2 linked regions of the Geothrix sp. 21YS21S-2 genome follow. The protein of the gene in region 1 interacts with the protein of each later gene in a pairwise test. Links are inferred from orthologs where the notes say so. Each region holds a gene or a part of one and is shown in the gene's direction. Other genes may lie near its edges. The genes, in order: leuS and ligA.

The links.
Region 2: the proteins of leuS (region 1) and ligA interact in binary tests that used the Escherichia coli proteins (3 or more experiments, as listed by UniProt). The link is inferred for Geothrix sp. 21YS21S-2 from one-to-one orthologs.

What each region holds. Positions count from the first base shown.
Region 1 is NZ_CP132910.1:3,816,355-3,831,249, reverse strand. What follows is about bases 6,935-9,980. They hold leuS (leucine--tRNA ligase), read left to right. Parts: upstream 6,935-7,268; coding sequence 7,269-9,692; downstream 9,693-9,980. Other genes in these bases: pyrE (orotate phosphoribosyltransferase), read left to right, coding at 9,702-9,980. Outside these bases: SsrA-binding protein SmpB, read right to left, coding at 1-188; RAH40_RS16880 (DedA family protein), read left to right, coding at 234-881; RAH40_RS16875 (mechanosensitive ion channel family protein), read left to right, coding at 892-2,307; RAH40_RS16870 (hypothetical protein), read left to right, coding at 2,351-2,632; 23S rRNA (adenine(2503)-C(2))-methyltransferase RlmN, read left to right, coding at 2,629-3,717; RAH40_RS16860 (reverse transcriptase domain-containing protein), read right to left, coding at 3,812-4,378; RAH40_RS16855 (reverse transcriptase domain-containing protein), read right to left, coding at 4,354-5,133; RAH40_RS16850 (hypothetical protein), read left to right, coding at 5,912-6,670; more of pyrE, read left to right, coding at 9,981-10,325; RAH40_RS16835 (cob(I)yrinic acid a,c-diamide adenosyltransferase), read left to right, coding at 10,333-10,890; RAH40_RS16830 (transglycosylase SLT domain-containing protein), read left to right, coding at 10,915-11,754; RAH40_RS16825 (DinB family protein), read right to left, coding at 11,759-12,613; RAH40_RS16820 (Hpt domain-containing protein), read right to left, coding at 12,628-13,035; gmhA (D-sedoheptulose 7-phosphate isomerase), read left to right, coding at 13,120-13,686; RAH40_RS16810 (coproporphyrinogen-III oxidase family protein), read left to right, coding at 13,667-14,833.
Region 2 is NZ_CP132910.1:4,042,947-4,057,757, reverse strand. The notes cover bases 5,984-8,945. They hold ligA (NAD-dependent DNA ligase LigA), read left to right. Parts: upstream 5,984-6,446; coding sequence 6,447-8,444; downstream 8,445-8,945. Other genes in these bases: RAH40_RS17895 (serine/threonine-protein kinase), read left to right, coding at 8,454-8,945; rodA (rod shape-determining protein RodA), read left to right, coding at 5,984-6,432. Outside these bases: RAH40_RS17935 (hypothetical protein), read right to left, coding at 61-663; RAH40_RS17930 (glutaredoxin family protein), read left to right, coding at 759-1,028; RAH40_RS17925 (rod shape-determining protein), read left to right, coding at 1,067-2,110; rod shape-determining protein MreC, read left to right, coding at 2,112-2,999; RAH40_RS17915 (hypothetical protein), read left to right, coding at 2,996-3,475; mrdA (penicillin-binding protein 2), read left to right, coding at 3,479-5,350; more of rodA, read left to right, coding at 5,347-5,983; more of RAH40_RS17895, read left to right, coding at 8,946-9,965; RAH40_RS17890 (hypothetical protein), read right to left, coding at 9,959-10,372; RAH40_RS17885 (class IV adenylate cyclase), read right to left, coding at 10,369-10,887; RAH40_RS17880 (hypothetical protein), read left to right, coding at 10,940-12,250; RAH40_RS17875 (response regulator), read left to right, coding at 12,323-13,807; RAH40_RS17870 (hypothetical protein), read left to right, coding at 13,812-14,459; RAH40_RS17865 (aminoacyl-histidine dipeptidase), read right to left, coding at 14,505-14,811. UniProt on the Escherichia coli protein: DNA ligase that catalyzes the formation of phosphodiester linkages between 5'-phosphoryl and 3'-hydroxyl groups in double-stranded DNA using NAD as a coenzyme and as the energy source for the reaction.

The sequences.
Region 1 (14,895 bases):
GGGCTTATGTTGGCCTGCTTCAGCCAGAGCTCGCCCCCGGTGATGTCCACGAAGGCGTCCTGCAGCTGGCCGTGGCCGCCGCGCAGCGATTTCACTTCCGTTCCCAGGAGGGCCACGCCGGCCTCCCAGGTGTCGACGATGTGGAAAGCGTGCAGGGCCTTCCGGTTGCGGACCAGGTCTTCAGTCATGATTCCAGTCTATCCAGGTTAGGCTAGAGGGTTCAGGAGACCCCTTTGCTTCATAAAATCCTTGCACCGATCATCGTCTGGATGACCGCCATGATGGCGGCCATGGGCCCCATGGGGGTCTCCCTGCTCATGGGCATCGAGAGCGCCTGCATCCCCCTCCCCAGTGAAGTGATCATGCCCTTCGCCGGGTTCCTGGCCTTCAAGGGGCAGATGACCTTCCTGGGCCTGGGGGCGGGCAGCCCGATGACCCAGGTCTGGATCGCGGGCGTCTTCGGCGCCCTGGGCTGCAACCTGGGCTCCATCCCCGCCTACGAACTGGGGGCCTGGGGCGGACGCAAGGCGGTGGAACGGTACGGGAAGTACATCTTCCTCAACCTCGACCACCTGGACCAGGCCCACCGGTTCTTCGAGAAGTTCGGCCGCTGGGCCATCCTCATCGGGCGCATGCTCCCGGTGATCCGCACCTTCATCGCCCTGCCCGCCGGCATCGCCAGGATGGACCGCAGGACGTTCCACCTCTACACCTTCGCCGGCAGCCTCCCCTGGTGCCTGGGCCTGGCCTGGGTGGGCTTCAAGCTGGGGGAGAAGTGGGACACCCTGGGCGTCTGGTTCCACCGGTTCGACCTGGTCATCGGGGCCGTGATCCTCGCGGGGATCGTGTGGTTCCTTTGGAGTCACCTCCGGAAGCGTTAATATCCTAGGCATGTTCCGAGACCTCCGCACGGCCGTGAGTTCCACCCGCAGGATCGCGGCCTTCGGCCTGCTGCTCCTGGCCCTGGGCCTGGGCGCCTACGTGCTGGGCACCCAGCACGCGCATCCCCGGTTCATCCAGGCGGCGGGGAGCCTCTTCTGGATCGTGGGCGCCTACCTGGGGATCCGCATCTTCACCTACATCCTGCTGGACCCCCTGCTTAGCAACCGGGAGACCGCGGTGCCCGGGTTCGCCCGGGACCTGGTGGTCTTCGCGCTGTACGTGGGGGCGGCGGTGCTCCTGCTGCACAAGGCCGGCGGCGTGAACCTGGGGGCCATCCTGGGCACCGGCGCCATCGCGGCGGCCGTCGTGGGCCTCTCGCTCCAGGAGACCCTGGGCAACCTCTTCGCGGGCATCTCCCTCCACCTGGACGAGGCCTTCCGGCCCGGGGACTGGATCGAAGTCACCGGCAACCTGCGCAACGCCTCGGGGCAGGAGACGTTCATCGGCCAGGTGGAGACCATGACCTGGCGGTCCGTGCAGATCGTCACGGAGAACGGCGACACCACCGTGTTTCCCAACCGCGTCCTGGCCCAGGCCGTGGTCACGAACCTCTACGCCCCCTCCGGTCTCCACCGCCGCACCCTGAAGGTGACCGTGGAGCCCCACGGCCCCATGGTCGACACCGTGGCCGCCCTGGAACAGGCCCTGGGCGGCATTCCCCACTACCCCCACCGCAAGCCCGAGGTGGTCACCCACAGCTTCGACATGGGCGGCGTGGTGCTGGAGCTGCGCTGGTGGGCCCTGGGCTGGCGCCACGGGCGGGCCGCCAACTTCCTGGCCGTGCGCCTGGCCCAGACCATCCTGAACCGCCGGGGCGTGCCCCTCCTCGGGCCGCACGGGGCCACCACCCCCCGCTCCGTCCCCATCGTCCTTCCGGAGGGGGCCGTCCCCGAGATCCTGGACCGGATCGGACTGCCCGGGGAATGGGCCGGCGAACTCCGGGAAAGCATGATCCTGCGCCGGGCCGCCCCCGGCGAGGGCGTCATCCGGGCAGGGGACCTGGGCGAATCGCTCTTCATGGTCATGCAGGGTTCGCTCCAGGTGGTGCGCGTGGACGAACGCACCGACCCCTACACGGGCCTCTACTGGGACGTGCTGGCCGAGCTGAGGCCCGGCGACTGGTTCGGGGAAGGCTCCCTGCTCACCGGCGCCGTGCGCAGCGCCACGGTGGTGGCCACGTCCCCCTGCGAACTGGTGGAGCTGCCCAAGGCCGCCTTCGAGAAGTGCGTCCAGCGCAATCCCCAGGTGGTGGAACGGCTGGTGGATCTCATGGAGTCCAGGTCCAGGCGCATGAACGAGGCCCCCAAGGCCGATTCCAGGCGCGAGGAGTGGCTCGCCCAGATCAAGAACTGGTTCCGTCTGTGACATTGCCCTTCCAGCAGGCATTACTATGGAAGCGGAGGCGGCCATGAAGATCCCAGAGAACCTTCGAGAGATCGTGGACCGCCTGGGCACCGCCATGGTCCAGGCCCTGGCCAAGGACGAGGAGACCCGGGCCCTGGCCCGGGCGATCCAGGACAAGGGCTTCGACATCGCCCTGGTGCTGGAGGCCACGGTGGCCCTGCACCGCCGGGAGGAGGAGGACGAGGACACCGCCCCCGGCTTCACCCTGCCCGCCCCCGAAGGCGACGAAGGCGCGTGGAGCGAAGCGGACAAGGCCTTCCTGCGCACCTTCCGGATCTCGATGTGACCTTCCACGAGCCCGCCCCCGAACTTGCCGCGGGTCCCCGCCCCAACGCCGCCGGCATGGACCTCCCGCGCCTGAAGGCCCTGGTGGCCTCCATGGGCGAGAGCTCCTTCCGGGCCGCCCAGCTGCACCACGGCCTCTACCGCATGCGGTGGACCGCCTGGGAGCAGTTCACGAACCTCTCCAAGGCCCTGCGCATCCGCCTGGAGCGCGAGGTGCTTCTCTCCTGGCCCGCCGTCAGCGAGAGCGTGCCGTCGGCGGACGGCTCCACCAAGCACGCCTTCCTGCTGGAGGACGGCGCCCAGGTGGAGGGCGTCCACATGCCCTACGGCAAGCGCACCACCCTGTGCCTCTCCAGCCAGGTGGGCTGCGCCATGGGCTGCACCTTCTGCGCCACGGGCCTCATGGGCATCAGGCGCAACCTCACCCCCGGCGAGATTGCCGGCCAGGTGGTGGCGATGCTCAACGCCCACGGCCACGGCCCGGACGAGGCGGTGAACCTGGTCTTCATGGGCATGGGCGAGCCGCTGCACAACCTGGACAACCTCATGGCGGCCTTCGCCCTCCTCACGGATCCCGCCGGCCTGGGCATCTCCCCCAAGCGCATCACCCTGTCCACCTCCGGGCTGGTCACCGGCATCCAGCGCCTGGCCGGGTTCAAGCCCAGGCCCCGCCTGGCGCTGAGCCTCAACGCCACCACCGACGCCTACCGCTCCAGCATCATGCCCGTGAACCGGGCATGGAACCTGGAGGCCCTGGCCGCCGTCCTGGGCGCCTTCCCCCTGGAGCACGGGGAGAAGATCACGCTGGAATACGTCCTGCTGAAGGGCGTCACCGACGCGCTGGAGGACGGGGCGCGGCTGGCGGCCTTCGCCGCGCGGTTCCCGTCCAAGGTGAACCTCATCCCGTTCAACCCCCACGAGGGCTCGGGCTTCGAGCCGCCCACGGAGGAACGGATCGTGGAGCTGTGCGGGATCCTGGCGGGCCGGGGCATCACGGTCAGCGTCCGGCGGAGCCGGGGCCAGGACGTGGCCGGGGCCTGCGGGCAACTGGTGAGGCAGGCGGCCAAGGATGACGAAGATATTTGATTTATTTATCTTTTTTAGTCGGGTAGGCCGGGGAGCTTGCGCCCCCGGCCCCCCTCAGATCCGGACGTGCGGGACTACCGCATCCGGCTCCTCGTCACGGTCGCTGAGGACGTAGTTTCGATGCGTAACTGATGGCTGGGGCCAGTGGGAACCGAGCCAGAAGCTTGTTCATGCGATCCCAGGTCATGCGGGCCCGCTGGGACCTCCGGTTGAGCCATCCACGCCACCTTCGCCCAACTTCATAGCGGAAGTGCGCCAGGGCCCTGGAGTTCCCCGTGATCCCGTAATACCTGAAGTGACCGACCAGTTTCTGGTTGATCGTCCGCCATTGCTCGCGCACCGGGAGGTGGCGGTGTTTGGCCATCCACTCCCCGATCTTCGTGAGCGCCCGACTCATCCGGCTCTTCGCGGTCTTCCGCTTCACCACCCACCGGCCGTTCTTGGCCGTGGCCCAGTAGTGGGTGAATCCCAGGAAGTCGAAGTGGCCTGGTCCCCCATTGGGGTCCCTGGGCTCCCTCGGCTTCCAGAACTCCACCAGCCGGGTCTTATCCGGGTGGATCGTCAGGCCATACCGCTCGAACCGCTTGGGCAGGACTTCCATAACCCGCTTGGCATCCTCCTCCTGGGCAAAGCCCATCACGAAGTCGTCCGCGTAGCGCACCAGGAAGGCCCGACCCCGGAGTCGGGGCTTGACCTCCCTTTCAAACCACACGTCCAGCACCACCTCGTGAGGTAGATGTTGGCGAGCATCGGACTGACCACCCCGCCCTGGGGCGAGCCGGTTTCCGGGTGCGTGATGCATCCTTTCTCCAGCACGCCCGCGTTGAGCCATTTGCCGATCAGGCGCCTCAGAACGCCGTCCTTCATCCGCAGGTCAAGGATTTCCCGCAGCTTCCCGTGGTCCAAAGTATCGAAATACTTACGGATATCCACGTCAAGCACCCAGCCTCCCCCCATGTCCATCAACCCCTGCCAAATCGCCTCCAGCGCCATGTGCGCGGAGCGCCCGGGCCTGAACCCGTAGGAGCAGTCCAGGAAGTCCTGCTCATAGAGCGGTTCCATCACCATCACCACGGCCCTTTGCAGGACCTTGTCTTCGAAGGCGGGAATGCCCAGGGGGCGTTGGCTGCCATCCCCTTTCGGGATGTAGGTTCTCCGGACTGGAGGGGCCTTGTAGGTGTCGCCGTTCTTAGCCCGGTTCAGGAGGCTCTGGAGGTTGGACTCCAGGTTTTCCCCGTATTCCTTGCCCGTCACGCCGTCCACCCCGGTCGCCCCATCCTTGCGGGTGCGCCCGAAGGCTTCCTTCATCCAGTCCAGGTCCATGTGGTAGGCCAAGGAGGTGAAAGCCACCTCCGGGTGGATCCTGGCCAGTTCTGCGATCCGTTGTTGTTTCGTGGAGACGCTGTTGGATGTCATTGCACCCATTATCTTTCCCTTCAACGGTTCCGTGATCCGGCAGCTCCTTGGCTCCAGCGGGTCCCGGCGGCCCGGTTCCCCGCGATCATCGCTACTATGAGCTGCTCCGACTTCCGGCCACCCCTCCCGCGCTCCTTCGTTTCCTTCAGTTTGCGGTACCGCCCTGTGCCGGCTGTTCGCTCCCGCCGGGGGCGGCACCCCCCGGCGAGCCTGGGTTCGTTTTACGTGGCTTCCCTCACCACTGGGTTGTTGGCGGAGATGGCTGGATCTCCCAGGTTCCTGGGGAACCCCTGTGCACGTGCCCTGCTCTATGACCCCGGTGGGACCCTACGGTCAGGCCCTTGCGACCTTCGGGTGCTGTCTTCCGATCGGAGAACGGCGTCGACTCCCACGGTTGGATGCTTTCGGGGCTCCATCACACGGCCCATGCACTCCCTGTCTACGCTTCACGAGGTCGGTCGCCCTTCCCCACGCAAGACTCGGTTCCGGCTGCTGGCCAGCTTTGCCGGGCGGGGCTTGCTGCCTCCCCGCTGGGCTCCATTGCGAGGTTTCAGTCTGTCTTAGGTCATCCATCCTCCTCGCCCAGGCTTGGCCTGGCGCACTCCCCGTCCATCCCCGTTCATCCCCGGCGAATTAAGCATTTAATTTCCCGGGGATGAACGGGTATGTAAAAGGATAAAAGACAGAAATTCATCCCTTTCATGAAGAGGCGGGGTTGACAAAGGGGTTGGGGAGGCCATTTTAATTCAATGATTATTTTATTGGGTCGAATTCCATGATGATCAAGCGCCCCTTCCTCCTGGCTCTGTTCCTGGTGCTTGCCGTGTCCGGCTGCAGGGCGCCCCAGGTCGCCACCCCGGCCCCCGTGATGTCATGGCGGGTGGCCACGGCCCACCTGGACGACATCTTCGAGCAGATTCCCAACAGTTCCATCGACGATTTCCGCAGGGAGACCCCGGACGAGGAACGCAAAAGGGTGAACGCCTCCCACGGAGAGGCCGGCCTCAAGGAGGACAAGGCCCACATCTACGGCGAGCCCGCGCCCGCCACCACCGACCTCATGCTCAAGCGGCTGGGAGTCGGCAAGGACGACGTGCTCTACGACCTGGGCAGCGGCAGGGGCTACTTCCTCATGCAGGCCCTCCTCACCACGCCGCTGCGCAGGGCCGTGGGCGTGGAGCTGGCGGCCTCCCGCGTCGCGGTCGGGAAGGCCGCCCGGAAGCGGATGGAGGAGCAGGGCCTCCTTCAGGGCAGGACCCTGGACCTCCGGGAGCAGGACATGGCCCAGGCCGACTATGCGGACGCCACCGTGGTCTACATGGACTCGGTGTTCTACTCGGACGAGCTCCTGAAGACCGTGGCCGAGCGCCTTTCCCGCGCGAAGAACCTGCGCGGGATCGTGATGATCATGAAGGGCCTGCCGCCAAACCCCTGGTTCGAGGTGGAAGGCCGGGAGCGCTGGAAGATGAGCTGGAGCCCGAGGTTCGGGTCTGAGGTGATCTTCTACCGGCGGACGGCGGAACCGGCGCAACCCTGAGCGGACGTTCGGGAGACGGAATGGGCAGGAAATCACCAGGCGGCACGCAACTACTGGAAAGTGTTGAAGAACCGTCGGTCCAGGGGGGGCAGCGAGGTGGTTGCAAAATGTTACCGACTGAAGCTACCGGCTTCCGATGGCAAGAATGACTTGTCGGACGTCGCGACGGCCGAGATCCTCCTCCGCCTCGTCCAGTCAGTCCCCAGCCCCAAGGCTGAGCCCTCGTTCGACGGGGTGGGCCGGCCCTTCGGTTGAATGCGCCGACCCACCACGCAATGGCAAGAACGTGTGGTCAGGCAAGAAAATGCCCATCGCCGAGGACGCCGGGGTGCCGAGGTTCGCCGAGGAAAATAGAGCTTATTCTCGGCGTTCCTCGGCTTCCCGGCGTCCTCGGCGTTGGGGTTGTTCTATGGGACTTCACACCGTCGGTTCAATGCGGAGTGGGTAGGCGCAATCATCCGAAGGGCGGGCCCACCCAGTCAAACGAGGAGTCTGCACGCCTATCGGGTGCAAGTCCCTTGAAGGGTTGAGCAAGAGCCCGTCCCTTGGCCATACCCCCCCCCTCCGGTAAACTAATCGTTTACCGCGAGGCTGCCCCATGCCGTTCGATCCCCTGCACCAGGAATCCCTGATCCAGCAGCGCTGGATGGAGGCGCAGGCCTTCCGCGCGCCCCGCGCGTCCGAGCTCAAGCCCAGTGACCGTACTTTCTACATGCTCGTCATGCTCCCCTACCCCAGCGGGCGCATCCACATGGGGCACGTGCGCAACTACACGCTGGGCGACGTGGTGGCGCGGTTCCGGCGCATGCGGGGGGACAAGGTCATGAATCCGCTGGGCTGGGACTCCTTCGGGATGCCGGCGGAGAACGCGGCCATCAAGAACGGCATCCACCCCGCCATCTGGACCCGGGCCAACATCCAGGAGATGAAGGGCCAGATCCAGAAGATGGGCATCAGCTACGACTGGGACCGGGAGATCGCCACCTTCCTGCCCGAGTACTACAAGTGGAACCAGTGGTTCTTCCTGAAGATGTGGGAACGCGGCGACGTGTTCCGGGCGCTGCGCAACGTGAACTGGTGCGAGGCCCTGGGCACGGTGCTGGCCAACGAGCAGGTGGTGGACGGCAAGGACGAGCGCACCGGGCACCCGGTGGTGCAGAAGGCGCTGGAGCAGTACTTCTTCGCCATCACCAAGTACGCCGACGAGCTCCTCAGCGGCCACGGCCAGCTGGACTGGCCCGAGAACGTCAAGGCCATGCAGCGGCACTGGATCGGCAAGTCCGAAGGGGCCCGCCTCACCTTCGACCTCGCCGACGGCAGCGAGGTGTCGGTCTTCACCACCCGCCTGGACACCCTGTGCGGCGTGACCTTCATGGCCCTGTCCACGGAGCACCCCTTCATCCTCAAGGCGGCCCAGTCCGATCCCGCCCTCAAGGCCTTCTGCGACCAGGTGGCCGCCATGAGCCGGGAGGACCGGCTCATGAGCGACATCAAGCTGGGCTGCCGCTCGAGGCTGGAGGCCATCCACCCCTTCACCGGGGAGAGGATCCCCATCTTCGCCGCCAACTACGTCCTCATGGACTACGGCACCGGGGCGGTCATGGGCGTGCCCGCCCACGACGAGCGGGACCATGAATTCGCCGAGAAGTACGGCCTGCCCATCCCCAAGGTCATCGAGAGCGCCAACCCCTGGGAGCCCGGGATCCTCGTGAACTCCGGCGAGTTCGACGGCCTGACCTCGGACGAGGCCGTGGACGCGATGGTCCGGAAGCTCGGAGGCCGCGCCGAGAAGGCCATCACCTTCAAGCTCAAGGACTGGGGCCTCTCCCGCCAGCGCTACTGGGGCACGCCCATCCCCACGGTGCACTGCCCGGACTGCGGCGTGGTGCCCGAGAAGGCGGAGAACCTGCCCATCCGCCTCCCCGAGGACGTGGCCTTCGCGGGCGCCGGGGCCTCCCCCCTGCTCACCTCCCGCACCTTCCTGGACTGCCCCTGCCCCGCGTGCGGCAAGCCCGCGCGGCGCGAGACGGACACCATGGACACCTTCGTGGACTCCAGCTGGTACTGGATGCGCTACCTGGACCCGAAGAACGAGACCCTCCCCTTCGCCAAGGCCGAGGCCGACGCCTGGAGCCCGGTGGACCTCTACATCGGCGGCATCGAGCACGCCACCATGCACCTCATCTACGCCCGGTACTTCCACAAGATCATGCGCGACCTGGGCCTGGCCTCGGGCGACGAGCCCTTCAGGAAGCTCATCTGCCAGGGCATGGTGCTCAAGGACGGCTTCAAGATGTCCAAGTCCAAGGGCAACATCGTGGATCCCGACGAGGTGATCGCCAAGTACGGCACGGACGCCCTGCGTCTCTTCATGATCTTCGCGGCGCCCATCGAGAAGGAGATCGACTGGACCGGCTTCGAGGGCATCGAGGGGGCCACCCGCTTCCTGCGCCGCTCCACGCGCATGGTGGAGGAGCACGTGCCCACGAAGGAGGCCATCCCCGCCAAGGACCAGCTCACCGCCGAGGAGAAGACCCTCCTGGTCAAGCTGAACCAGACCCTCCACAAGGTCACCGACGACCTGGACCACCGCTACCAGTTCAACACCCTGGTATCCAGCCTCATGGAGACCTCCAACGCCCTGGCCGACCTGCCCGCGGACGCCCCGCACCGCGGCGCCGTCATGCAGCACGCGCTCGAGGTCTTCACCCTCATGCTGAGCCCGGCCGCGCCCCACCTGGCCGAGCAGCTGTGGGCGACCCTGGGCCACGAGGGCTTCTGCATGCACGCCGCCTGGCCCGTGGCGGACCCCGCGTGGCTGTCGGCCGACGAGGTGACGGTGGTGGTGCAGGTGAACGGCAAGGTCCGCGGCCGCATCCTGGTGCCGGCCTCGGCCACCGAGGAGGAACGCCGCGCCGCGGCCCTGGCCTGCCCCGAGGCGCTCCACCACATGGAGGGCAGGGAAATCGTCAAGGTGGTGGTGCCCCCCGGCGGCAAGCTGGTCAGCATCGTCGTCAAATAAGGAGCCCCCATGCTCGATCTCGCCGCAGGTCTCCTGGACGCGGGCGCCGTGCGCCTCTCCCCCAGGAGCCCCTTCACCTGGGCCTCGGGCCTGCGCTCCCCCATCTACTGCGACAACCGCCAGCTCCTGGGCTTCCCGGAGCTGCGCGGGCGGATCCGCCGGGCCCTGGCCGAGGCCGCGGCCCTGGCCGATCCCACGCTCATCGCCGGCACCAGCACCGCCGGCATCGCCTGGGCCGCCCTGGTGGCCGACGAGCTGGACCTGCCCATGGCCTACGTGCGCCCCGAACCCAAGAAGCACGGCATGGGCCGCCAGGTGGAGGGGCCCCACACCGACGGCCACCGGGTGGTGCTCATCGAGGACCTCATCTCCACCGGCGGTTCCAGCATCAAGTGCGTGGAGGCCCTGCGCCACGAGGACGCCCAGGTGGTGGAGGTGCTGGCGCTGTTCAGCTACGACCTGCCCCAGGCCGCGGCCGCCTTCCGGGAGGCCGGCGTGGACCTGAAGGTGCTGGCCACCTTCCCGGAGCTGGCCGCCAGGGCCCGGGAGAAGGGGATCCTGGAGGAGCGCGATATGGAGTCGCTGAAGGAGTGGCGGGCTGATACCGTGGCGTGGAGCAAACGGCACGAGTGAGGTGGGGATGAAGATCTATACGCGCACCGGCGACGAAGGGATCTCGGGGCTCTTCGGGGGGGAGCGGGTGCCCAAGGACCACCTCCGCCTGGCGGCCTACGGCACCGTGGACGAGCTGAACAGCCTCCTGGGCGTCCTGGGCCTCCACCTGCCCCCGGACCTGTCCGGGCACATCCAGGCGGTGCAGCACGACCTCTTCTCCCTGGGGGCCATGCTCGCCACCCCGCCCCAGTGCGCGGGGCTCCTGGACCAGCGCATGACCCGGCGCACCTGGTCCATCGCGGAGATGGAAGCGGACATCGACCGGCTCACCTCCCTGGCGCCGCCCATGACGGCCTTCGTGCTTCCGGGGGGCTGCCAAGGTTCCGCCTACGCCCACTGGGCCCGAACGGTCTGTCGGAGGGCCGAACGTGACGTGGTTTCCCTCAGCGCCGCGGAGACCGTTCCCGCCGACGTCCTCATCTACCTGAACCGGCTCAGCGACTGGCTCTTCTCCCTGGCCCGGGCCGCCAACGCGGTCGCGGGGGTGGAGGATGTGAAGTGGATCCCTAGGCAGCAGGGTTAAACTGGGTATTGGGATTAATTGCCAATGAAACGCGCCGCCCTCGCCATCCTCTCGCTCGCCGGTCCCGCCCTGACGGGCGCGGCCCATGCGGACGGCCCTGCCAAGCGAGGCCAGACCTACCTCTACACGTACTTCGACAAGAACGGCAACACCGTCATCAACAACCTGCCCCCCTCCTACATGAAGGGCCAGGGGCTCACCCTCAAGCACGTGGGCGTGGGCCATATCCGGCTGGCCATCAGCTCGTCCGAGATGGCCAAGGTCCTCAAGAGTCCCGAGCTGCTGGCCATGGTGGACGCCATCGCCGCCACCGAGGGCGTGGACCCCTACCTGGCCCGGGCCATCATCCAGGCCGAGAGCGCCTTCTACACCAAGGCCCGCAGCCGCGCGGGGGCCCTGGGCCTCATGCAGCTCATGCCCCAGACCGCCGAGCGCTTCGGCGTCCTGGACCCCTTCGACCCCCGGCAGAACATCACCGGTGGCGTGAAGTACCTGCGCTGGCTCATGAACGCCTTCCAGGGCGACCTGCCCCGGGTGGTGGCCGCCTACAACTCGGGCGAGAACAACGTCATCAAGTACAAGGGCATCCCCCCCTTCGCGGAGACCCGTGCCTACGTGCCCCGGGTGATGAACCTCTATGCCAAGCGCCTGGTCCAGCCGGATCCCGGCGCCGCCGGCTCCATGGCCCTTCTGAAGAAGGGCCGGGGCGGCTTCGAGGTGAGCGAGAAGGCCGTGGCCCCGGACGCCGCGCCCGAGCCCCAGCCCCGCACCAGCAAGCTCTTCCAGTGGGTGGACGCCACCGGGCGCACCCAGATCAGCGACATGCCGCCACCCAAGGGCACCGCCGGAGTGAAGGTGTTCTGACCGGTCAGATCAGGCGGGCACCCGGCACGTTCTCGTCGAGCCAGCCCTGGGCCAGCTTCCGCAGGCCGGCCTCGCTGAAGGCGTGCCACCGCTGCTCCAGGTCCGGGAAGTCCCTCAGGGTGTCCCGGAAGGCCCGGAAGGGCTTGGGCAGCCGCAGGGCCCGCCCCAGGGCCCGGGCGGCCTCGCCTTCCGGCAGGGCCTCCACGAAGTCCTCCAGGATGGCGAACCGGTCGCGGGGCGCCAGGGGCTCGACGGGGAGCAGGTCCTCGCCGTTGCGGCCCTTGCCGGCCTCCGGCAGCACCTCGCCGGTCTCGAGATCCAGGAACCAGGCCAGGTCGGACCCGTTGGCCTCCAGGGCCTCCACCAGATCCGCGGCCGCCACCTCCAGGTAGGCGTACCGGCCCGGATCCTCCTCCTCCCGGGCGAAGGTGATGAACCCCACGTCCACCGGCTCCCGACCCGACTGCCGCAGCAGCAGGGAGATCTGGCCCCGGTGGTGGACGCCGTGGGTGGCCACGTGGAGGAGGATGTCCCGCAGGGGGGTCCAGAACTCCACGCCCTTGAGGTTCTCGTAGTGCACCGGCGCGGCAAGGCCGCTGGCGGTGGAGGTTCTCAGCACCTCCCGGTAGCCCGCGGCGTTGGCCTGGGCCAGGGACCTGCACTCCGCGAGGGTCAGGCCCGGCCAGGGGGCCGCCTTGGCCTGGGTCCCGCACCGGATGCGGCCCAGCCAGGTCGCCTCGGCGCCCAGGACGTGGCAGAGGAGCCGCAACGCGTCCCCCGGCGCCTCCTCCAGGGCCTCGATCAGTCTCCCGTCCGCCCATTCCAGATGGTTGAAGAGCCGGTCCAGGTGCGCGTCCACGGTTTCCTCCCGGGTCAGCCCGCCTTGCGCCGGGCCACGAACGTCTCCAGCGCCGTCACGGAATCCGCGTAGGCCGCCTTCAGCTGCTCCAGCAGGCCGGCCGCGGGCGTGTCCCACCTGCCCATGCGCCCGCCGCTCTCCAGGAGGGCGGCCACGGCCCGCACCTTGGGGGCGCCCATGGTGCCCGCGGAGCCCTTCACCGCGTGGGCCACGTCCGCCATGTCCGCCATGTCCCCGGCGGCCAGCGCGACGCCGATGGCCTCGATGCGCCCGGGGGTGTCCTCCTTGTAGAGGCCCAGCATCTCCTCCAGGAGCCCCAGCTCGCCGTCGTCCAGGCCCAGCAGCTGGTCCATGACCTCCATGTCGAGGCTGGAAAGAACAGGATCGTCGCCGTGGAAGCCGGGATCGGTGTCGGGAACCATGGGATCCTCCTGGGGGCCATTATTACATGGTGATTTGAAACGGGGCCCCCGACCCGTCAAACTTGGGCCAGCGAAAGGAAACCCATGAAGAACCTGCTCCTCCAGCATGTGGAAGAATCCATCACCCTCAAGAAGGCCTTCTTCGCCCAGGAGGCCGACCACATCGTCGCGCAGGCCGCCGACATGGCCGAGCGCCTCAAGCGGGGCTGCCGGATCCTCGTGTGCGGCAACGGCGGCAGCGCCGCCGACGCCCAGCACTTCGCCGCGGAGCTGAGCGGGCGCTACGTGAAGGAGCGCCGGGCCCTCGCTGGCATCGCCCTCACCGTGGACACCTCCGCGCTCACGGCCATCGGCAACGACTACGGCTTCGACCAGGTCTTCAGCCGGCAGGTGGAGGCCCTGGGCCGGCCCGGGGACCTCCTGGTGGGCATCTCCACCAGCGGGAACAGCCCCAACATCATCCTGGCCGTCGAGGCCGCGAAGAAGCTGGGCATGCGCACCCTGGTCCTCACGGGCCGGGACGGCGGCAAGCTCAAGGCCCTCGCCGACGACGTCCTCGTGGTGCCCAGCCCGGTGACGGCCCGGATCCAGGAGATCCACCTCATGACCTACCACTTCTGGTGCGAGGCCCTTGATACCCATTTCGACTAGCCGCCTGAGGGAGGCCGCCGCGCGCGAGCCCCTGGGGCTCTACCTCCACGTTCCCTTCTGCCGGGACCGCTGCACCTACTGCTCCTTCGTCACCACCCGGGACGAGTCCCTGAAGGAGGCCGTGCTCGGGCGCCTCGAGCGGGACGTGCGGGACTGGGGCGGGCGCCTGGGCCGGCCCCGGGTGGACACCCTGTACCTGGGCGGCGGCACCCCTTCCCTCCTGACGGCCCCCGAGCTCGCGCGGCTCACCGGCGCGGCGCGGGAGGCCTTCGATCTGCGGCTCGCCGAAGCCACCCTGGAGGCCAACCCCGGAACCCTCGACCTGCCCTGGCTGGAAGCCGCCCGGGCCCTGGGCTGGGACCGCGTCAGCTTCGGCGTGCAGGCCCTGGACGACGTCCTCCTGGAGCGCCTGGGGCGCATCCACGATTCCGCCGCCGCCCTGGAGGCCCTGGACTGGGCGCGGCGCGCCGGGTTCTCCCGGGTGAGCGCCGATCTCATGGTGGGCATTCCCGGCCAGCGCCTGGACCGGGTGCTGCGGGACGCCCGCACCCTGGTGGAGGCCGGCGCGTCCCACCTCTCCATCTACCTCCTGGACCTGGACAAGGCCTGCCCGCTGCGGGGCCAGGTGGATTCCGGAAAGCTCGCCCTCCCCACGGAGGACGAGACGGCGGACGTGTTCGAGGCCCTGCAGGCCGAGGTGCCCCGCCTGGGCCTGGCCCCCTACGAGGTGAGCAACTACGCCCGCCCCGGCCAGGAATCCATCCACAACAGCCGCTACTGGGAGCGCCGGCCCTACCTGGGCCTGGGACCCAACGCCGCCTCCCAGCTGGGCGACTGGCGGTGGACCGAGAGCGGCGTCATCACCGCCTGGGCCGAGGACCGGGGCCGCGCCGAGGTCCAGGAGCTGGACGCCGCCGAGGCCCTGGCCGAGCTGCCCCTCCTTGGCCTGCGCATGCACCGCGGCGTGCACTGGGGCGAGCTCCGGGCCCGGGCCGCAGCCCTGAACCTGACGCCTCTGGCGGAGGCCTGGGAGGCGCAGCTGGAGCCCTTCGTGAAGGCGGGGATCCTGCTGAGGGACGGGGAGGTCCTGCGGTTCAGCGCCCGGGGGATGCTGGTTTCCAATGGGGTGTTGGAGATCTTCGTCTAGGCCTTTGGGATGAGTGCCCCGCATTCAGGGGGTCAATTGGCCGTTGACACTCCTGCCGAGGG
Region 2 (14,811 bases), 230 kb from region 1 along the record:
TGAAAAACAAAGGCCCGCATAGGCGGGCCTTCGGAAATATCTATTTTTTAGCTGGTCGGACTACTGCGGGCCTTCGGCGGCGCGCCAGGCGGGGTCGATGGTGGTGGGGACCTGGGCCTTGGCGTCCTTCAGGAGGTTCTGGCTGGCGTCCTTGAGCTGCTCCCGCTTCCAGGCGTTGGGCAGCTGGGGCTTGGCCTGCTCGAAGGTGGGGAAGCCCTTGTCCTGGCCGGCGGCCTTGGCGCTGGCGGCCACCTTGTCGTAGAAGGCCTTGAGCTGGGCCTCGGTGGGCTCGATCTTGGAGATGGCCTTCTCCATGAGGACCTGGCCGTAGGCGTTGGACCTGGCGGCCTCCAGGAGGAGCCTGGCCTTGGCATCCTTGTCCAGGCCCTGCTTGTCGCCGAACTTGACCATGACCTTCTGGTCCACGAACTCGGCCAGGAAGCGGTTCCGCTGTTCCCTCAGCGCGGGGCTGGTGAGGAGCTCGTTGGCCTTGGCATCGTCGCCCACGAGGGTGCGCACGGCGTCGGAAAAGGCCTTCTCGGTGACCTTCTCGCCGCCGACGTTGGCCAGGACCTTGGAGGTGTCCTTGGAGACCTTGGAGCAGCCCAGGGCCACGACCACCAGGCCGCACATTCCGATCAATCGCGCGCAGCGCATATCCATGCTTTTCTCCTAAACATTTCAGTCCCAGAATGACATCGAAGGCATACCCTGCCTAGCGAGGATGCTCCATGTCTCCGAAGGAATTACTCAAAGATTTGAATCTCGAGGTATATACCGCCACATGGTGTCCGGACTGCCGCCGCCTGGACCGGTGGCTGGAGGAGGCCGGGGTGGCCCACACCACCGTGGACATCGAAGCCGTGCCCGGGGCCGCCGAACTGCTTGAGCGGGAAACCGGCAAGCGGGCCATCCCCTACATCCGGGTGGGGGGCACGGCCTGGGTCCGCGGCTACCACCGGGAACTTCCCCAGCGCCTGGACCCCGATCTTCTGGTCCGGGAGCTATTGGGGGCGGCGGAAGGCTGAAAATCATGGCAACCTAGGGGATTATGTTGGAGTGATCAGTGCCTACCCCCTTCTCGAGTCAATTCTGGTCCAATTTGTTCACGTCGGATCTGGCCATCGACCTGGGCACCGCCTCCGTGCTCATCTACACCCGCCAGGCCGGCCGGATCGTCGTTTACGAGCCATCCATTGTGGCCCTCAACACCCAGACCCACGAGGTCGAGGCCGTGGGTGACGAGGCCAAGCAGCTCCTGGGCCGCACCCCCCAGGGCGTGCAGACCATCCGTCCCATGAAGGACGGGATGATCTACGAGGTGGACGCCGCCGAGAAGATGCTGGCGGCCTTCATCAAGAAGGCCCGGCCCAACCGGGGCATCGCCCGCACCCGCATCGTCGTGAGCGTCCCCCCCCGGGCGCACCAGGTGGCCCGCAGGGCCGTCAAGCAGGTGTGCTACGACGCCAAGGCCGGCGAGGTCTTCCTCGTGGACCAGACCATGGTGGCCGCCATCGGGGCCGGCCTGGCCATCAACGAGAAGCGGGGCTGCATGATCGTCGATATCGGCGGCGGCACCACCGACGTGGCGGTCATCTCCTACAACGGCAAGGTCTTCTCCGACTCCATCCTGGTCGCCGGCGACGAGATGGATGAAGCGATCATCAAATACATCCGCGAGAAGTACAACGTCCTCATCTCCGAGGCCGCCGCCGAGGAAGTGAAGTGGAGCCTGGGCTCCGCCTACACCTCTGACAAGACCCGCACCATGAGCATCTCCGGCCGGGACCAGTTCGAGGGCCTGCCCAAGACCCTCACCCTCAACGACACCGAGATCCGGGAAGCCCTCGCCGAGCCCATAAGCGCCATCATCGACCTGGTGCGCAAGGCCCTGAACGAGACCCCGCCCCAGCTGGCCGCGGACCTCATCGACCGGGGAATCTGCCTCACCGGGGGCGGTTCCAAGATCCAGGGCCTCGACGTGCGCCTGAGCAAGGAGACCCACCTGCCCTGCTACCGCGCCGAGAACCCCGAGACCGCCGTGGTGCGCGGGACCGCCATGCTCCTGGAGGACATCCCCTTCCTGAGGCGGATCCAGATCCTCGACTAGCATGCGTCGCAGCGCCTGGGGCTGGAACCCGACCGGACGCAGGCGCTGGGCCATCGTGGTCCTCCTGCTGGGGCACCTCCTCTGGATCCTCCTGGGCCGGGGGACCTCCAACCGCTGGCGCCATCTGCTGGATCTGGTGTCCACACCCTCCCGGGCGGTGTCCGCGCGCCTGGAAATATGGAAGGACAACCGCCGGCAGAAGGTGTCCACGTACCGCGAGGCCGTGGCCGAGGTGGAGCGCCTGCGGGCCCAGGTGGCCGCCTTCCAGGCCGCGCGGGACGCCGCCGCCCCGCGCCTGGCCGAAGCGGAGGAGGCGACCCGCCTGCTGGGCCTCAAGAAGCTGCTGCCCCTGACCTTCCGGACCGCCCGCATCATCTCCAACGTCCGCCGGGCCCCCTTCGGGGGCATGATCCTGGACCTGGGGGAGGACGGCGGGCTCCAGCCCGACCAGGGCGTGATCTGCCCGGAAGGGGTGGTGGGCCGCGTATGGGACGTGGGCCCCACCCAGGCCAGCCTCCTGCCCCTGGACGCCTACAACGCCTCCACGGGGGTCATGCTGGCCCGCAGCCGAGCCACTGGCGTCCTGCAGGGCCTGGGGCCCGGCAAGGCGGCCCTGCGCTACATTGGTAGCCAGGAGGTCGTCCAGGTGGGTGAGCCCGTGTACACGTCGGGTCTCGACCGCAATTTCCCCCGGGGGCTCCTGGTGGGCTACGTGACCTCCGTGCGGCCCCGGGACACGGAACTGCAGGTGGAAGTGGCCCTTTCGGCCCCCCTGGACCGGGTCTCGCTCGTGCTGGTCCTGCCCCCGCGCCCGCAGCTGGAGCTCCAGGCGCCCGCGCCCCAGCCCCAGGCCGCCAAGCCCGGCCGGAAGGCGAAGGGGGCGAAATGACCGGCCAGGCCGCCCCCATGCTGCGCAGGCACGCCATCGCCCTGGCCGCCCTGGCCGGAATCCACTTCACCGCGCCCTGGCCCGGCATCCAGACGGTCTTCCACGTGTTCCTCGTGCTGGGCCTGGCGCCCGGGTTCACCACCCCCATCCAGGGCCTCCTCTGGGCCCTCGCGGGCGGGTGGGTCCTCGAGGGAACGCAGCGCCTCTACCCGCACCTGGGCGGCACCCCCCTGGCCAACTTGCTGATGTGCCTCCTGGCCTACTGGCTCGTCCTGCAGTGGCCGCCGCATTCGCGCAACCCCTTCTGGGGCCGCTGCGCGGCCCTGGCCGTGCTCCACTGGTTCCTGGCGAACCTCCTCGTGCGCTTCGCCGCGGGCCCCCACGCGTGGGGCTACGGTTGGATCTGGGCCGTCGTGGCCATCCCCCTTTGGGCGACCCTGGCCCTGAGGCTCCATCCCCCGATCCACCGGAGGTGACCGGTGGAGATCCTGAACCGCAGCCTCATCCACCGCCGCATCTCCGTGATGCGCACCGTCACCCTTTCCATGATCCTGGGCCTGGTGCTGGCCTACGGCTGGGTGCAGCTGGGCATGCGCCGGGAGATGCAGCGCCTGGCCTTCTCCCAGGCCGTGAAGACCCGCACCACCCCGGCCCCCCGCGGCATCATCTTCGACCGCAACGGCAACAAGATCGTGGACAACCGCCGGGCCCTGCACCTGGTCATCCAGAACGAGGACCTGCCCTCGGACCCCGCCCAGATCGACGCCCTGGCCCAGAGCCTCCAGCTGGAGCCCGAGCAGCTGCGGCGCCGGATCCAGGCCATCCGGCAGGCCGCGGGCAACCGCATGCTCACGCTCCTGGACAACCTGGACGATTCGGCGCTGGCCCGGGCCGAGGTGCTGCGCGCGCGGTTCCCCTTCCTCAGCATCGAAGTCGCCCCCCGGCGCGTGTACCTGGGCCAGGACCTGGCCGGCCACGCCCTGGGCTACGTGGGGGAGGTCACCCCCGCGGAGCTGGAGAAGAACCCGGACCGCTACCAGCTGGGCGAGATCATCGGCCGCACCGGGTTCGAGAGCTCGCGCAACGACCGCCTGCGGGGCGTGGACGGCCAGCGGAAGATCCTGGTGGACTACCTGGGCCGGGAAGTGGCCGTGTTCGGCCAGAACGAAGCCAAGCCCGGCCGCAGCGTCTTCCTCACCATCGACGCGGGCCTCCAGCAGACCCTCAAGGAGGCCCTGGGCACGGAGAACGGCGCGGGCGTGGTGCTGGACCTGCGTGACGGCGGCATCCTGGCGATGTATTCCAGCCCCTCGTACGACCCCAACATCTTCCTCAACCGGCTCACCCAGGAGCAGGTCGACAAGTACTGGAACAACCCCGAGCGCCCCATGCTGGACCGGGTCACCCAGGGGCGCTACGCCCCCGGCTCAACCTTCAAGCTCCTGGTGGCCCTTGCCGCCCTGGAGAAGGGCATCATCACCCCCGAGACGGCCTTCCACTGCGCCGGGCACAAGGTCTTCTACAACCGCGACTTCCGCTGCGACGCCACCCACGGGACCGTGAACCTCATCGCCGCCATCGCCCGCAGCTGCGACATCTACTTCTACGAGCTGGGCATGCGCCTGGACATCGACGACATCTACAACACCGCGGCCAAGTACGGCCTCACCGTGCCCACCGGCGTGGACCTGCCCCACGAGGCCACCTCGCGCGTGCCCAGCCGGGAGTGGAAGAAGCGGGTGAAGAAGGAGAAGTGGTGGCCCGGCGAGACCGTCAGCGTGGCCATCGGCCAGGGCGCCAACAGCCTCACCCCCATCGGCCTGGCGCGGTTCTACGCCATGCTGGCCACCCGGGGCAAGCTGCTGACCCCCCACCTCCTCTACGGCATCCGCCCCGAGGACAACCGGCCCATGGAGCTCTTCACTCCGCCCCCGCCCAAGGACACCGGCCTGGACCCTAAGATTCAGGCCGTGCTGGAGGAGGGGCTCTACGAAGTGGTCCACTCGGGCACCGCCGCGGCCTCAGCCCTGCAGGGCGTCACGATGGTGGGCAAGACCGGCACCAGCCAGGTCACCACCTTCGTGGACAAGAGCCACTACGCCAAGCTCGCCAAGAAGCTCAAGGACAACGCGCTCTTCGCGGGCTACGCGCCCCGGGAGAACCCCCAGATCGCCTTCGTGGTGGTGGCCGAGAACGCGGGCTTCGGCGCCTCCAGCGCGGCCCCCGTGGCCAAGAAGCTCGTGCAGTACTGGTTCATCGACCGCCTCAAGAAGCCCCTGCCGCCCCCCAGCGCGAAGATCCCGGACGAGTTCGCCCCGCCCCCGGCCCAGGAAGGCGGCGAGGAGCCGTGAAGGAGCGTCTGCGCGCCCTGGACACGGCCCTCCTGTGGCCCATGGTCCTGCTCGTGGTCATGGGCACGCTCACGGTCTACTCCGCGGGCCGCGGCACGGGCCAGGCCGGCCTCTGGGCCAAGCAGAGCCTCTGGAACCTCATGGGCTTCGGGGTCATGGCCTTCCTGGCCGGCGCCAATCCCAAGCGCATCTTCCGCAGCGGGTTCGCGCTCTACGTCCTGGGCATCCTGTCCCTGGCCCTGGTGCTCGTCGCCGGCCACCGCATCGGCGGCTCCCAGCGGTGGATCGTGCTGGCCGGCCTCACCTTCCAGCCCAGCGAGCTCATGAAGTGGCTGACCCTGCTCTTCGTGGCGCACCGCCTCGGCACCCGCCAGCCCCAGGACCTCACAGCCTGGGACCTGGCCGGGACCTCGGCCCTGGTGTTCTTCCCCATGCTCCTGGTGCTCAAGCAGCCCGACCTGGGCATGGCCGTGAGCTTCCTGCCCATCCTGGTGCTGATCCCGGTCCTCAAGGGGGTCAGGGCCAAGTGGGTCCTCCTGACGGTGCTGCTGGTCTCCCTGGGCGGCGTCGGGGCCTGGCAGAAGGTGCTCAAGCCCTACCAGAAGCAGCGGGTCCTGACCTTCCTGGACCCGGGGGCCGACCTCAAGGGCAAGGGCTACCAGATCAACCAGAGCCGCATCGCCATCGGCGCCGGCGGCCTCACCGGGCAGGGCTTCACCTCCGGCAGCCAGACCCAGCTCAACTTCCTGCCGGTGAAGACCACCGATTTCGTCTTCTCGGTGTGGGCCGAGGAGCGCGGCTTCCTGGGGGTCCTGCTGGCCCTGGGCCTTTTCGGCGTCGTCCTGAGCCGCATCCTCGACACCGCCGTGGCGGCGAAGAGCGCCTCCGAGACCTACTTCTGCGTGGGCGCCGCGGGCATCATCGCCCTGCACCTCCTGGTGAACGTGGGCATGGTCATCGGGGTGCTGCCCAACAAGGGCATCGTGCTGCCGTTCTTCAGCGCCGGGGGGAGCAGCACGCTCAGCTATTTCCTGGGGCTGGGCGTGGTGATGGCGGTCCGGCACCGGGCCCAGGTGAAATAGCCTAGAATTCCCCCATGACCACCGATCCCCAGACCCGCATGAAGGAACTCGCCGCCCAGGTGCTGGAGCACCGGCGCCGCTACTTCGTCCTCGACCAGCCCGTCCTCTCCGACGCGGAGTACGACGCCCTGGAACGGGAGCTGCGCGACCTGGAGGCGCGGCATCCCCATTTCGCCGACCCCAACAGCCCCACCCAGCGCGTGGGCGCCGCCCCCCTGGAATCCTTCCGCAAGGCCCGGCACCGCACCCCCATGCTCAGCCTGGACAACACCTATTCCGAGGACGAGCTCGAGGACTGGGAGACCCGCGTGCTCAAGGGGCTCCCCGGCGCGGAGCCGCGCTATTCGGCCGAGCTGAAGGTGGACGGGCTCTCGCTCTCGCTCCTCTACGAGGACCGCGCCCTGGTCCGCGCCGTCACCCGTGGCAACGGGGACGAGGGCGAGGACGTCACGGAGAACGCCCGCACCATCGCCGACATCCCGCTCACGCTGCCGCCCGGGGCGCCCGGCACCCTCGAGGTGCGGGGCGAGGTGTTCCTGTCCCGCCGCCGGTGGGAGGAGCTGAACCGGGAGCGGGACGCACGGGGCGAGGCCCGCTTCGCCAACCCCCGCAACGCGGCCGCCGGCACCATGAAGCAGCTCGACAGCCGCATCACGGCCGAGAGGCGGCTCTCCTTCCTCCCCTGGCAGCTGCCGGGCTCGGCCCGCCACAGCCAGGGCATGGACCAGCTCGCGGACTGGGGCTTCAACCGCATGCCCGCGCACGCCGAAGGGAGCTTCGCGGAGATGCTGGAATTCATCAGGGACCAGGCCCAGGCGCGGCTCCTGCTGCCCTTCGACACCGACGGCGTGGTCCTGAAGGTGGACGCGCTGGAGCTGCAGGAGCGCCTGGGCTCCACGGACCGCGTGCCCCGGTGGGCCATCGCGTTCAAGTATCCGGGGCTCCAGGCCACCACCACGCTCCTGGGCATCACCTGGCAGGTGAGCCGGGCCGGCAAGCTCACCCCGGTGGCGGAGCTGGAGGCCGTGGAGGTGGCGGGCTCCACGGTCCGCCGGGCCACCCTCCACAACGCCGACGAGCTGGCGCGGCTGGGTGTGCGGGTGGGCTGCAAGGTCTTCGTGGAGAAGGGCGGCGAAGTCATCCCCAAGGTGGTGGCCGTGGTGCCCGGTTCCCTTCCCGAAGGCGCCGTGGAGCCCCAGGTGCCCGCGGCCTGCCCCGTCTGCGGGGGCGCCGTGGGCAAGGACTCCGACGAGGAGGTGGCCTGGCGCTGCCAGAACCCCGAGTGCCCCGCCAAGATCACCGCCCGGCTCCAGCACCTGGGCAGCCGCGCGGCCCTGGACATCGAGGGCCTGGGCGACGCGCTGGTGGAGCAGATGGCCTCGCGCTTCGCGCAGCCCTGGGACGTTTTCACGCTGCTGGAGGACCCCAAGCAGGGGCTGGCGTACCTGGCCGGGCTGGACCGCATGGGCGAGAAGAGCGCCCGCAACGTCATGGAGGCCCTGGAAGCCGCCCGCACCAAGCCCCTCTCCCGCTGGATCCACGCCCTGGGCATCCCCATGGTGGGGGCCCGCACCGCCGAACTGCTGGCGGAGGCCTTCCCCACCCTCGGGGACCTGTGGGACGCCGAGGAGCAGCGGCTCCTGGCCGTCGAGGAGGTGGGGCCCAAGGTCGCCGCGGGGCTCAAGGCCTTCGCCGCCCTCCACCCCGCCCTGCCCGCGCAGCTGGCGGCGCTCGGCATCACCCCCGCGCCAAGCGCCCCCCGGGACCTCTCCGGCCTGCCCCTGGCCGGCGAGGTGGCCGTGGTCACCGGGACCCTTCCCACCCTGAGCCGGGAGGAGGCCGAAGCCCTGCTCAAGCGCCTGGGAGCCAAGGTCACCGGCGCCGTCTCCGCCAAGACCACCCTCCTCGTCGCCGGGGAGAAGGCCGGCTCCAAGCTCGCCAAGGCCGAGGCGCTGGGCATCCCCGTGCGGGACGAGGCCTGGCTCCTGAGTCATGGCACTATGGAACCCTGAGGCAGCGCCATGACGAACACCCCCCGCCGGATCGGCAAATTCGAAATCCTGGAACGCCTGGGCGAGGGGGCCATGGGCGAGGTCTTCCTGGCCCGGGACAGCCTCCTCGGGCGGGAAGTGGCCATCAAGACCATCCGCGCCGCCCTCACCTCGCCCGACGCGCGGGACCGGTTCTTCCGGGAGGCCCAGGCCGCAGGCCGGCTCAACCACCCCAACCTCGTCACCATCCACGAGTTCGGCGAGGAGCAGGGCACGCTCTTCATGGTCATGGAGTACGTCCCCGGCGACGACCTGGGCAAGCTGCTGGCCTCGCGCGAACTGCCCCACCGGGAGATGCTCGAGCTCCTGGCCCAGGTGTGCGACGGCCTGGCCTTCGCCCACCAGCGGGGCGTGCTGCACCGGGACATCAAGCCCACCAACATCCGGGTGACCCGGGTCTCCGGGCGCCTCGCCGCCAAGATCCTGGATTTCGGCATCGCGCGCCTGGCGGGGAGCGACCTCACCGCCACCGGCGCCCTGCTGGGCACGTTCGGCTACATGGCCCCCGAGTACATCCAGTCCGGCAAGCCCGACGCCAGGGCGGACCTCTTCGCCGTGGGCGTGATCCTCTACGAGGCCCTGGCGGGCTTCCCCCCCTTCGGCGGCGAGTCCACGGCCACCGTGCTCCACCGCATCGTCAACGAGGACCCGGCCCCCCTGGACCTGGCCCAGCTCACCGGCATCAGCCCCGCCATCCAGGGCGTGACGGCCCGGGCCCTGGCCAAGGACCCCGCCGCGCGCTTCCCCAGCGCCGAGGCCCTGGCCGAGGCCCTGCGCGCCGCCCGGGACCCCTGGTGGGACCCCGCGTCCGACAAGGCCGCCACCGTGAGCAGCTCCCGCCTCTTCGAAATGCCCGAACGGGGCCGGAAGCCCGCCCCGCACGCCGACGCCCCCGCCTCCCGCGCCTGGCTCTACCTCGGCACGGCCGTGGTCATGGCGGCCCTCGCCGCCGGGGGAGGCTGGCTCTGGCTCCGCCGCCACCGCCACCGCCCCGCCCCCGCGGCGGTCCAGCCCGTGGTGCAGCAGCCCGTGGTGCAGCAGCCCGTGGCGCCCCCGCCCGTGGTCCAGGCCCCGCCCCCGGCCGAGGAACCCAAGCCTGAACCTCCCAGGACCGAACCCGCGAAGCCGGCGCCCCCGCCCGTGAAGGCCGAGACCCGGCCCGAACCCACCCCCCCCGCCAAGGCCGGCGCCTACGCCACCCTCGACCAGGCCGCCCGGGCCCTGGACACCGACCCCAGGGGCGCGCTGGCCTTCCTGGACAACCTGGTCAAGCAGGAGCCGGAAAACGAGCGCGCCATCGCCCTTCGCATCGCGGCGCTCTACGAGGCCGCCGACTACCGGGGCTGCGCCATCGCCATCCGGGATTCCCGGCAGGCCGGGCACCTCCTGTGGCCCATGGCGCTGAAGTATCCCCGCCTGCGCAAGGTGCTCGAGCAGGAGAAGGCGGACCCGCGCCTACCCCGGCGCAAGGCCGTTCAGTAGTCCCACTGGGCTTCCCGGATCAGCCACGCCCCGTCCCTGAGCTCCCAGCGCAGGGTGAGGCTCTTGCGGGCGCGGTCCCCGGGCAGCAGCTCCCCCCCCGCCCGGCCCGTGAGGACCAGTTCCAGGGTCTGCACGGCGCGAACGCCGTCCACGTCCACCTTCTGGGACAGGACGGTCACCCCGACCTTCTCCCGGCCCAGCACGCTTCCCAGGAGGAGCCGCGCCCCGGCGCGGTCCAGGCCCTCGGGCCCCGTGAACTTCGGCGAGAGGACCGCGGCCGCGCCGGCGGCGTCCCCGGCCTCCACGGCTCCCCGGGCGCCCTCGAAAGCCTTGCGGATCCTCCCCTCGGGCCCCTCCCGGGAACAGCCCGCGAGGACCGCGAGGAGGACGGCGGCCAGGGGCTTCACGCCAGCTCCTGGAAGAGCGTCACGTAGCTTCGGGGCTCCACCTGGGCCTCGTCCAGGCCCAGCTGGCCCATGGCCTCGCGGATCTCCTCCGGCGTCCCCTCCAGCTCCAGGTAGCACCCGAAGGGCGCCTCGTCGAGGCAGGCCTCCAGCGGCCCCCGGCGCCACACCGAGCGGCTCTTGCGCATCTCGAAGGCCGGGCTGAACCCCAGCTGCCCGAGGATCCCCTCCACCGCCAGGGGGTCGCCCACCGACGTCTCCAGCTCGGGCCGGATCTTCAGGAGCGGGTCCGGCACCCGGGCCCCCTTCCAGGTGAGCGTGGCCTGCCCGTCGTAGCGCCGCAGGCGCAGCGCGCAGCCCTGCGAGCGCAGCTCCCCGTCCCGGTCCCACAGGACGCTCACTTCCCCGCACGGGCCGTGGGCCAGGGCGAAGCCGCAGGCCTCCAGCCGGAGCCGCGCGGGCCCGAGGGCGGGGATGCGGAACTTCATCTCGATTTCAACGTGGTCGGCATGTTTCATGGCGGGCCATCCTCAAATGATTGCATCATGTGCAAGGAGGTTTGACCTAGCTTTGATCCCGAAACGGTACCTTTTCGCCAGCATGTTCATCGCTGCGATGCTCATGCTGCTGGCCATTGTGCAGGCTCCGCGCTCGACGCGCGAGGGCGGCGCCGTGGTGGCGACCGGGGCGGTGGAGCAGACCCTGGACACCTTCGAGACGCTGGCCGAGTGCCGCCTCCGGGACGGCTGGACGCCGCGCTTCCAGGGTGCCCAGGACCCCGACCAGGAGCAGCCCTGGCCCTACGGCGGCGGGTTCGGGACGCCCTGGGAGCCCGCCTCGGCCTACCTGGCCGACCAGGGCCTCGCCCTCAACGGGCCCGGCGGCCACAGCGAGGTGATGCTGTGGCGAGGCCTGGAATGGCGCCACTACCGGTTCGACGCCCCCATCGCCAGCGCGCGCCTGGATCCCGCCAAGGGGACCCGGCTCCTGGTGACCCTCACCCTGGGCCAGGGCCGCTTCGAAACGCGGCTGATGGAGATCCCCGAGGGGCGGGTGCTCTGGGCCACCGACAGCGGCCCCTGGAGCCGGTTCAGCTGGGACGGCCGCGCCGTGCTCCTGGGCCTGCGCCCTCCCCAGCCCGAGGCCGCGCTGCTGCTGACCACCCTGCCCGTGGAGGCCGAGCGCCCCGTGGGCACCCTGGCGCCCTGGGACGAGAAGGCCCTGCCTGCGCCGCCCCGGGGGTGGGCCACCCGCCAGGAGCAGCTCTGGGACGACGGCCAGGATCTGCCCGGGGCGCGGCTCCTCATCCCCTGGCAGCCCGGCTCCCGCATGTGGTTCCCCGCCTGGGACCGGCTCTGGATCTCCAGCGGCGGCCAATGGACCTTCTGGACCCTGGCGGAAGGAACCTGGCGACGGGAGGCCACCGGCGCGGGACAGCTCCAGGCCCAGCCCCCCCTGCGCATGGCCCTGGAAGTCCCCGGGCGCAAAGGCGAGCCCGCCACCCGGTCGACGTCCCGCCTCGACCGGGCCGAGTGGACCGAGGTGCCCGCGGCCGCGGAGGCCTGGCCGGCCTACGACCCCGCCTGGGCCTGGTGGCGGGAGGACCTGGCCGCCACCACCTGGGACCAGCGCTGGGGAAAGGGTGCTCCGACCCTGCCCCCGGAGCGCCAGAGGCAGGCCCTCCTGCGCACCTTCCGCCCCGAGTGGAGGACGGCCCGGGGCCTGCGCGCCTCGGTGAAGGGCTGGATCCCCGACGGCCCGGAGATCGCCCTGCGCGAGGCCACCGAATCCGCCTGGGTCTGGGTCGGCGAACGGGCCATCCTCGTGCGGCTGCAGCCCACGTTGAGGCTGAAGTCCGTGAAGACGGCATTGAAACGTTAGATACCATGTTCCATGGTCTCTGTTAGTGTTAGCGCAGCCACTTCCCCGTAATCCGGCATCCCGAGGTTCCCTATGCCCCGTCTTCTCCTCGTGGACGACAATCAGCGAATCCACCAGATCGTCGAGACGCTCCTGACCGCCACGGACATCGAGCTGACCTGCGCCTCCTCAGGCGCCGAGGCCCTGGACCTGGTGGCCACCGTCGGACCCTTCGACGTGGCCCTCCTGGACACCACCATGCAGGGCATGGACGGCTGGGAGCTCCTGGACCGCATGCGCAGGAACGGCGCCACCGCCATGATGCCCATCGCCATGATGGCCGGGGTCCTGGACGTCGTGGACCCCGAGACCGTCCGCAAGGCCCCCATCCAGGGCTTCCTCAAGAAGCCCGTGGAGCTCCGCGACCTGGCCGACCGGGTCCGGACCCTCCTGGCCACCCCCGTCGAGCCCCCCGCGCCCGAGCCCGAGCCGGCCCCCTCGGCGGCCACCGGGAACTTCGAGACCCTTCCCTACCTCAAGCTCTCGGACCACCCCCTGCCCGACGCCGACCTGCTCCTGCTGGAACCCTCCGACCTCTTCGTGGAGGAGGCCCCTGCCCCCGACGCCCCCCTGGAGTCCCTGGAACTGGAGGAGCTGGACCTTGAGAGCCTCAAGGGCCTGAGCGCCCCTCCGGCCGTCCAGGAGACCGCGGAAGCCGCCTCCGCGGACGCCGCCGAGGTCCCCGAACTCGCCCCGGAGGACGCCTACCAGAGCGGCATCCTCGAGCTGGGCGTGATCACCGACGAGCTGCCCGACCTGGGCCCCTCGCAGGAACTCGAAGAACCCGCCCCCCTGCCGGACCATCTCCTGTCGCCCACCCCGTCCCTGCCCGTGGACTGGTCCGACGAGAGCGAGACCCTCCTGGAGTTCACACGCCAGCCGGCCCGCCCCGACGAGACCACCACCGCCATCCACTCCATGGCCGCCGCGGCCATGGAGGAGCACAGCGATTTCGATCCCGACAGCTTCCTGGAGCAGGACGCCGGCCCCGCGCCGACCCCCGCCTTCCTCCCCGAGGCCCCCGAAAACGTCACCCCCGTGCGCCTCACCCAGGTCTCCGAGGCCGACGTGCTGGGCGACATCGGCGACATCCCCGAACTGGAGGACCTCTCCGCCCTGGACGACACCGTCCAGTCCGCGGGCAGGGCCACCGTGCCCCCCTGGGCCTCCACCGTCAGCCTCCTGGACCGGGTTCAGGCGACCCCGGCGTCCCTGCCCGAACCCATCCCCGAGCCCGAACCCATCTCCGAGCCCGCGCCCATCCCCGAGCCCGAGCCCATCTCCGAGCCCATGCCTGAGCCCGCGCCCGAACCCATCCCTCCCGCGGTGATGGCGGCCCCCGAGCCGGCGGCAGCGGGCGTGCCCGGAGCCGCCGATCCCCTCGCGGCCCTCCTCGCCGACCCCGTGCTGATGGACCGCCTCGCCAAGGCCGTCGTCGCCAGGCTGGGCGACCAGGCCCTCCGGGAGATCGCCTGGGAGGTCATGCCCGAACTGGCCGACCGGCTCCACCGGAACTGACCCGATGATCACCGGCTACAACACCGACGTCCGCCACGGCAACCGGATCTTCCACGTGCAGACCGAGGACAAGGGCCTGGCCAACCCCAAGATCGAAACCCTCATCTACGTGGGCGGCGAGATCCTGGACAGCTACCGGGGCACCTACGAGGACCTGCTGGCCGAGTTCCCCCTGCAGGAGAGCAGCATCCAGGCCCGCATGGACGACCAGCACAAGTCCGTGATCCGGGACATCAAGAACGGCAAGTACGACGCCACGCCCAACGACCCCCTCCTCGCCGAGCGCAGCGTCTTCAACGACAAGCCCCTGGACCAGGCCATCCTGGAGTACCTCCAGCAGGAGGGCGACACCGACACCCTCGAGATGGTGCTGGACGAGCCCATGCTCCCGAAGTTCGGGGAGCTGTTCCAGATCCGCATCCGGGCCCGTCTCTGCGTGAGCCAGAACCCCGTGCCCGGCGCCGACGTGACGATCCGCCTCATCTCCAGCCTCAAGAAGGCCACCACCCTCACCACCGGCCGCACCGACTCCGAAGGCCAGTTCCTCACCAAGGTGGAGCTCCCCCCGAGCCAGCCCGGCCACTGCGCCGTGCTGATCGCGTGCACGTCGGAGTTCGGCAACGACGAGATCCGGGCGCTGATCACCGCCTAGGAAAAGGGCCGCCCGGAGGCGGCCCTTTCTCCAGGTCCGACGGTCCTAGACGTTTTCCAGCACGGCCACGAGCAGGGTCCAGAAGTTGCCCACGGAGGCGATGCTCACGTTCTCGTCGGGGGTGTGCACGTCCCACATGCTGGGGCCGAAGGAGACCATCTGCATGCCGGGGTACTTCTCGCCGATGAGGCCGCACTCCAGGCCCGCGTGGATGGCCTTGATGGCCATGGGCCTGCCGAAGGTCTTCTCGTGCACGGCGTTGACCACCTTGACCAGGGCGGCCTTGGGATCGGGCTTCCAGCCCGGGTAGCCGTCGCCGCGCTTGGCGGTGAAGCCCGCGAGCTCGCAGGAG